Regions from separate parts of the Pseudooceanicola profundus genome, predicted to be linked through region 2. Evidence: riboswitches for the same ligand, from Rfam matches in the RefSeq annotation. Region 2 holds a riboswitch; each other region holds the start of a gene.

Region 1 (2,257 bases), 540 kb from region 2:
GCTGTCGAGGTAGTCGGCCCAGTCCTGCGCCGCCACCGCGTCGGGGCACCAGAAGGGGTTCTCGCCGACCTGGCCGAGGTCCAGCCGCGACCGGTCGATCGCCTTCGGCCCCATCTGCACCATGTAGCCGGTGATCTTCACCTCGGGGGCCAGCTGTGCCAGCGCCGCCCGCGCCAGCCCGCCGGCCGCCACACGCGCCGCGGTCTCCCGCGCCGAGGAGCGCCCACCACCGCGATAGTCGCGGATGCCGTACTTCTGGAAATAGGTGATGTCGGCGTGACCGGGCCGGAAGGTCTGCGAGATCTCGGAGTAATCCTTCGACCGCTGGTCGGTGTTGCGGATCATCAGCTGCACCGGGGTCCCGGTGGTCTTGCCCTCGAAGACGCCCGAGAGGATCTCCACCTGGTCGGGCTCGCGCCGCTGGGTGGTGTACTTCGACTGGCCCGGCTTGCGCTTGTCCAGCCACTGCTGGAGCATCGCCTCGTCGATCTCGACCCCCGGAGGGCAGCCATCCACGGTCGCCCCCAGCGCCGGCCCGTGGCTCTCGCCCCAGGTGGTGACACGGAAAAGATGGCCAAAGCTGTTCATCGACATGGGGCGCGTCCTCCTGACTTCGCCCCCCGTTATCCCGAACCGCCCCGCAGTTCAATTGCGCAAGGCTCCGGCGCGCCGCCCGCCCCCCATCCACTGTTCACAAGTATCCTCGGGGGGAGGGCCGCAGGCCCGGGGGGGCAGACAGCCCCCCTGCCCCCTCGCCACCCTCGCGCAGGCCCGACCGCCCCCCTTGCCAGCCGCCCCGCCGCTCACTAGTGTCGCCCCCACCTCGGGGTGCCCCACAGGGGCTGAGATGCGCTGATCCGCGAACCCGTTGAACCTGAACCGGTTAAGACCGGCGGAGGGAAGGTCCGGATCCGCGCTTCACGGCCATCCGATACTTGCCCCGCCCGTCGCAAGTGGAGGATGACAATGCGACATCTGGCAATTGCTGCGGGACTGCTCATGGCCACACAGGCCGCCGCGCAGACCCCTGAGCTCACCGTCTACACCTACGACAGCCTCGCCACCGAATGGGGCCCCGGCCCCGTGATCGAGGCGGAATTCGAAAAGACCTGCGGCTGCGACGTGACCTTCGTCACTGCAGGCGACGGCGCAGCGCTGCTCTCGCGGCTGCGGCTCGAAGGGGCCCGCACCGAGGCCGACGTGGTGCTCGGCCTCGACACGGCGCTGATGGGCGCGGCCGCGGAGAGCGGCCTCTTCGCCGCCTCGGACGTCACCGCCGAGTACAGCCTGCCGATCGACTGGACGGACGAGACCTTCGTGCCCTTCGACTGGGGCTATTTCGCCTTCGTCGGCCTCACAGACGGCCCCCGGCCCACGAGCTTCCGCGCACTGGCCGACAGCGACGCCTCCATCGTGATCGAGGACCCGCGCAGCTCAACCCCCGGTCTCGGCCTGCTGCTCTGGGTGAAACAGGCCTACGGCGACGAGGCCCCGGCGATCTGGGAGGCGCTGGCCGACAATATCGTCACCGTCACCCCCGGCTGGTCCGAGGCCTATGGCCTCTTCCTCGAGGGCGAGGCCGACCTCGTGCTCTCCTACACCACCTCGCCCGCCTATCACCTGATCGCCGAGGATGACGCCGGCAAGACCGCGCTCGCCTTCGACGAGGGCAATTACATGCAGGTCGAAGTGGCGGCCAGGCTGGCCTCCTCCGATCAGCCCGAGCTGGCGCAGCAGTTCCTCCAGTTCCTGACCGGCGAGGCGGTGCAATCCGCGATCCCCACGACGAACTGGATGTACCCGGCCGTGATCCCCGATGCGGGCCTGCCCGAGGGCTACGAGACGCTCACCGTCCCCACCACGCCGCTGCTCCTGCCGGTCGCGGAGGCGCAGGCCGCCCGCGATGCCGCGCTCGAGGAATGGCGCGCCGCGCTCGCCAAGTGACGGGCGCAATGCACAGCGAAGTGACAGGCCCGATGCAGGCCCCGCCCAGGGCCCCGGCACCACCTGCCCGGCCCCGTGCAACGCCCGGCCCAAGGAGCCGGGCGTCGGTCGACCTCACGTCGGAGCCCTGACCCGATGCACGCGACACGAGGCGAGACACAGGCGGCGGATCAATTTCCGGCCCGTCGCCGCTGGACGGCCACCGCCCCCACTCACGGACCGGGGGCCCTTGCCGGGCGCCTCGCCGCGGGGGCCGTCTGTCTCGCCCTCGTCCTGCCGCTCGCCGCGATCCTGTGGCGGGCGGCAACGGACA
Region 2 (2,257 bases):
GATCTGGGCCTCCTCCTCGACCGACAGGCCGAGGATCATCCCCGGCCCGATGCGGCGCCGGATCGTGGCAGGATCGCCGTCGCCCTGACCGATATGCAGCCCGGCTGCGCCGCAGGCGACGGCGACATCGACCCGGTCATTCACGATCAGCGGCACACCGAGAGGTGTCAGTGCCGAGATCAGCGCCCGGGCCAGCGCCGCGAAATCCTCATCCCTCAAGGTCTTGTCGCGCAGCTGGACCCATCCGGCGCCACCCTGCGCGGCGGCGAGGGCCTGTTCGATCACGGGGCGGGCGGCCCCGGGATCGGTGATGAAGCAGAGCGGCGGGATCATGCGATGCTGATCCGTGCGCCCGCATCCAGTTCCTCTGGTCCCACCCCCGACAGCGCATCGAGGAACGCCGGCTGGAACGAGCCCGGCCCCTGCGCCCCGGCGCCGGCCCGCTCTCCGGCGAGGCCGTAGTAGGCGAGGGCCGCGACGGTGGCCTCGAACCTGGGTTGCCCGGCGACGAAGGCGGCGACGAGCCCGGTCAGGGAACAGCCGAGCGCGGTGACCCGGGGCATCAGCGCATGTCCGTTGGCGATCCGTGCCGCGCGCGCGCCGTCGGTGACGAAATCCACGGGGCCGGTGACGGCGACCACGGCGCCGCTGGTCCGGGCAAGGGCTCGGGCCGCGTCCTCGGCGGTGGCGACGGTCTCGGTGGCATCGGCCCCCTTGCCGGCCGCGGTGGTCCCGGCGAGGGCGAGGATCTCGGAGGCATTGCCCCGGATGACCGTGGGCCGCAGCGCGAGGAGACGTGCCCCAAGGGCCCGGCGATACGCCGTCGCGCCGACGGCGACCGGGTCGAGGACCCAGGGCACCTCCTGCGCGGCCGCGGCCTGCGCCGTCGCCTCCATCGCCTCGGCCCAGGGCGGGGAGACGGTGCCGATGTTGAGGCTGACCGCCTGCGCAAGCCCGGCGAATTCCGCCGCTTCCTCGCGGGCGTGGACCATCGCGGGCGAGGCACCCGCCGCCAGCAGCACGTTCGCCATGACGTTCATGGCCACGTAGTTGGTGATGTTGTGCACGAGAGGCGCGGTCTGCCGCATCTGTGCAAGGTATGAGCCGGGATGTTCCATCGTATCTCCTCCACGCGCCGGACGGCGGGAGGAACGCGAGGGGGCGGGCGGGGTGCGCCTGACCATCTCATGCGCCTCCCTCCGCCGGCATTATCCGGTTCAGGTTCTAAGGGTTCGTCTCAGCCCGGTTTCCCGAGCGCCCCTGTCGCTTCGCCTGCAGGGATGACATCCCCGCGACCGGGCGTCAAGCCGGGCCGGGGAGGCGGCGCCCCGGCGTCCCATGATCCCTGCGGTGCGGGCCGCAGGGGGCACCACTGCCCGAGGCGATGGCCGAAATGGCTGGGGGCGGGGCCGCGCACAAGGGGCAGCGCCCGCGCCGGCTGGCACGACGGGGGCGGCGTCAGAGCCATGGGCCGGTTGCTGCACGGTGGCGCCCGCGACGTCGCATGTAAGCCATTCTTTGCATGTGATTTTACGCTGCGTCACATGGGGCGTCGGGGGCTGAACAAACCTCGTCGACTCGCTCCAAACGTGTGCTACGCTGACTTTGTTAATTTTTGATTCCAAGATCTTGAAGTTAGGAGCAGAGTCATGTTTAGGACTTACGTCCTCGCGCTTCCCGTCACGGCCGCGTTTATGGCAGGAGCGGCCGTCGCGCAGGAGACAGCGGAGCAGCCGAACATACTTGTAATCTGGGGCGACGACATTGGCTGGTCCAACGTCTCTGCCTACGGGATGGGGATGATGGGCTACACGACGCCCAACATCGACCGGATCGCGAACGAAGGCATCCGCTTCACCGATCACTACGCTCAGCCCAGCTGTACCGCAGGTCGGGCGGCCTTCATCACCGGCCAGTACCCGATCCGCTCGGGCATGACGACGGTGGGGCAGCCGGGCTCGGCGCTCGGGCTGCAGGCGGGCTCGCCCTCGCTGGCGGAAGAACTGAAACAGGTCGGCTACCGCACCGGCCAGTTCGGCAAGAACCACCTCGGCGACCGAAACGAACACCTGCCGACGGTGCATGGCTTCGACGAATTCTTCGGCAACCTCTACCACCTCAACACGCAGGAAGAGGCCGAACAGCGCGACTACCAGAATTTCGGCAAGGAATTCTCCGGCTCGCTGGAGGCCTATGAAGAGCAGTTCGGCACCCGTGGCGTGCTGCACACCTTCGCCACCGACACGGACGACTAGAC
Region 3 (2,257 bases), 1.9 Mb from region 2:
CTTGGCGTTCAGAATGAAGATCCCCAGCCCCCGCGCCGCGCCCGCGTATTCCGCAAAGATCGCCGCCACCACGGCATAGGTGATCGAGATCCGCAGCCCCGCGAAGAAGAAGGGCAGCGCCGAGGGCAGCCGCGCCCGCCAGAAGACCTGACCGCGCCCCGCGCCCATGCTGCGCAGCAGGCGGGTGATGTCGCGGTCCGTCGCCTCGTAGCCATCGACCAGCGCCACCAGCATCGGGAAGAAGGTCACCAGCGCCACCAGCAGGATCTTGGGCAGCAGTCCGAAGCCGAACCACAGCACCACCAGTGGCGCGATGGCCACCAGCGGCAGGGTCTGGCTGATCACGAAGACCGGGAACAGCGCCCGGCGCAGCAGCGGCACGAAGTCGATCGCCACCGACAGGACGAAGGCACAGGCCAGCGACACCGCGAAGCCCGAGAGCGTCGCGGTGAGCGTGGCAAGCGCATTCTCCGCCAGCACGGCGCGGGCCTGCCAGCCCTGCGCCGCCACCCGCGACGGCGCCGGCAGCGCCGTGGCCGAGATGCGCGAGAGGTCGACGTAGACCTCCCAGCCCAGCAGGATCAGGATGACCGAGACGAGCGCAGGCGCAGCCCGTTTCAGCCCGCGCGCCGCCGCGCGGGACACATGTGCGATGTCCATCGGATCAAGCGGCGGCTTTGCGCGTGCTGGGGGAATTCGCCGAGACGGTCAGGTCCATGGTCACATGGCCTTCCGGCGCGCCGAACCGGCAGAAGCCTTCGCGCAACGTGGCAAAGACCGGGCCCGCGTCCCCGGTGATCCGCGTGCAGAAGTTCTTGGACCGGTCGAAGGTGCCGCTGCCCTTCAGGAAATCGATGCAGCCATAGATCTCGTCCATGTGCTGCCCCTCCCCCATGACGTAGAGCGAGAATTGCGCGGCGGCCTCCTCGCCCGTCTGGTCGGCCCCCTCGACGGCGGCCCGGGCCTCCTCGATGCGCTGCGCAACAGGCGTGTCCGGATTGGCAAGCGCACCGGTCGCGCACATCGGGTCATCCGGCTCGCCCGGACAGCCGCGCGAAAGGGTGACCCGCAGGACAACGTGATGCCGGGTCGCGGCGGCGGCGACATAGAAATCCCGCAGCGCCGGGAACACCACCTCGGGTGCGCCGACGATGAGGGTCGAGATGTCGTCGGTCTCGACGCGCAGCTTTTCGCGATAGGGGTCGAACGCGGTGAGCGCGTCCATGATGACCGGGACGAAGTCGCCGGTCATGGGGTACAATGAGACTTGGGCGCCAATAAACATGGGTCCTCCTTGCTCCGCTGGCATGATCCAGATCAGCTTTGAGGGTCCGTGGGCTTGCCACCCGCATCTCAGCCCCGGCAGTACGGGACACCCCTGTGGATGCGTCATCTGAAATCACAGCGCCGGGCGCATTGCAAGAGCCCGTGTCATGGGCCGCCGCAGAGAGCTGTGAAGTAACCGTCCCGTTGGCTCCGGCCCGGGCGGCTCTGTATGAAGCCAAGCGGACCAGCAAACGCCCATTATCCAACATATGCGATGAAGCTCAATACGCACATGTTCGACCGCAATCACACCAATCGCTTGCCCCGCGCACCTCACGCAGCGTAACCTCGCGCCGATCTCACCGGAGCCTCCCATGACAGACCTCGTCCTGCGCAATGTCCGCCTGCCCGATCATCTCTCGGCCGTCGACATCCTCATCGGCGGGGGCCGGATCGAGGCCATCGGCCCTGGCCTGGGCGACGACGTGGCGGCACCGGTACAGGAGGGCGGCGGCGCGCTCGCTTCTCCCGGGCTGGTGGAGACCCACATCCACCTCGACAAGGCGGGCATCCTGCACCGCTGTTCGCTCTGCCACGGGACGCTGGCCGAGGCCGTCAGCGAGACCGCCCGCGCCAAGGCCGCCTTCACCGAGGCGGATGTCTACGCCCGGGCCGAGGCCGTCCTGCGCGCGGCGATATCCCATGGCACCACGCGCATGCGCAGCTTTGTCGAGATCGACCCGCGTGCCGGGTTCCGGAGTTTCGATGCCCTGCTGCATCTGCGCGCCGACTACGCCCATGCGATCACGCTCGAACTCTGCGCCTTCGCGCAGGAGGGGCTGACCAACGAGCCCGAGAGCTACGCCATGCTGGACGCGGCCCTTGCGCGCGGCGCGGATCTCGTCGGCGGCTGCCCCTATACCGATCCCGACCCGGAACGCCATGTTTCCATGATCTTCGACCTCGCCCGCAAGTATGATGTCGCGGTGGA

Evidence for each region. A riboswitch is a leader RNA that binds a small molecule or an ion and turns the genes downstream of it on or off. The one in region 2 is predicted to bind thiamine pyrophosphate.
Region 1: it holds a riboswitch for thiamine pyrophosphate, as region 2 does, so the genes downstream of both, thiB (thiamine ABC transporter substrate binding subunit) here and thiM (hydroxyethylthiazole kinase) in region 2, are expected to answer to the same signal.
Region 3: it holds a riboswitch for thiamine pyrophosphate, as region 2 does, so the genes downstream of both, ACX9MO_RS17665 (YkoF family thiamine/hydroxymethylpyrimidine-binding protein) here and thiM (hydroxyethylthiazole kinase) in region 2, are expected to answer to the same signal.

Annotation. Positions count from the first base shown of each region.
Region 1 covers NZ_CM142898.1:1,931,772-1,934,028, reverse strand. The annotation lists gene aroC (chorismate synthase) at 1-594, opposite strand, end outside; TPP riboswitch at 815-918, shown strand; gene thiB (thiamine ABC transporter substrate binding subunit) at 967-1,944, shown strand; gene ACX9MO_RS08845 (thiamine/thiamine pyrophosphate ABC transporter permease ThiP) at 2,080-2,257, shown strand, end outside.
Region 2 covers NZ_CM142898.1:1,394,317-1,396,573, reverse strand. The annotation lists gene thiE (thiamine phosphate synthase) at 1-333, opposite strand, end outside; gene thiM (hydroxyethylthiazole kinase) at 330-1,118, opposite strand; TPP riboswitch at 1,178-1,272, opposite strand; gene ACX9MO_RS06380 (sulfatase-like hydrolase/transferase) at 1,650-2,255, shown strand.
Region 3 covers NZ_CM142898.1:3,861,640-3,863,896, reverse strand. The annotation lists gene ACX9MO_RS17670 (ABC transporter permease) at 1-660, opposite strand, end outside; gene ACX9MO_RS17665 (YkoF family thiamine/hydroxymethylpyrimidine-binding protein) at 665-1,252, opposite strand; TPP riboswitch at 1,277-1,390, opposite strand; gene ACX9MO_RS17660 (amidohydrolase family protein) at 1,641-2,257, shown strand, end outside.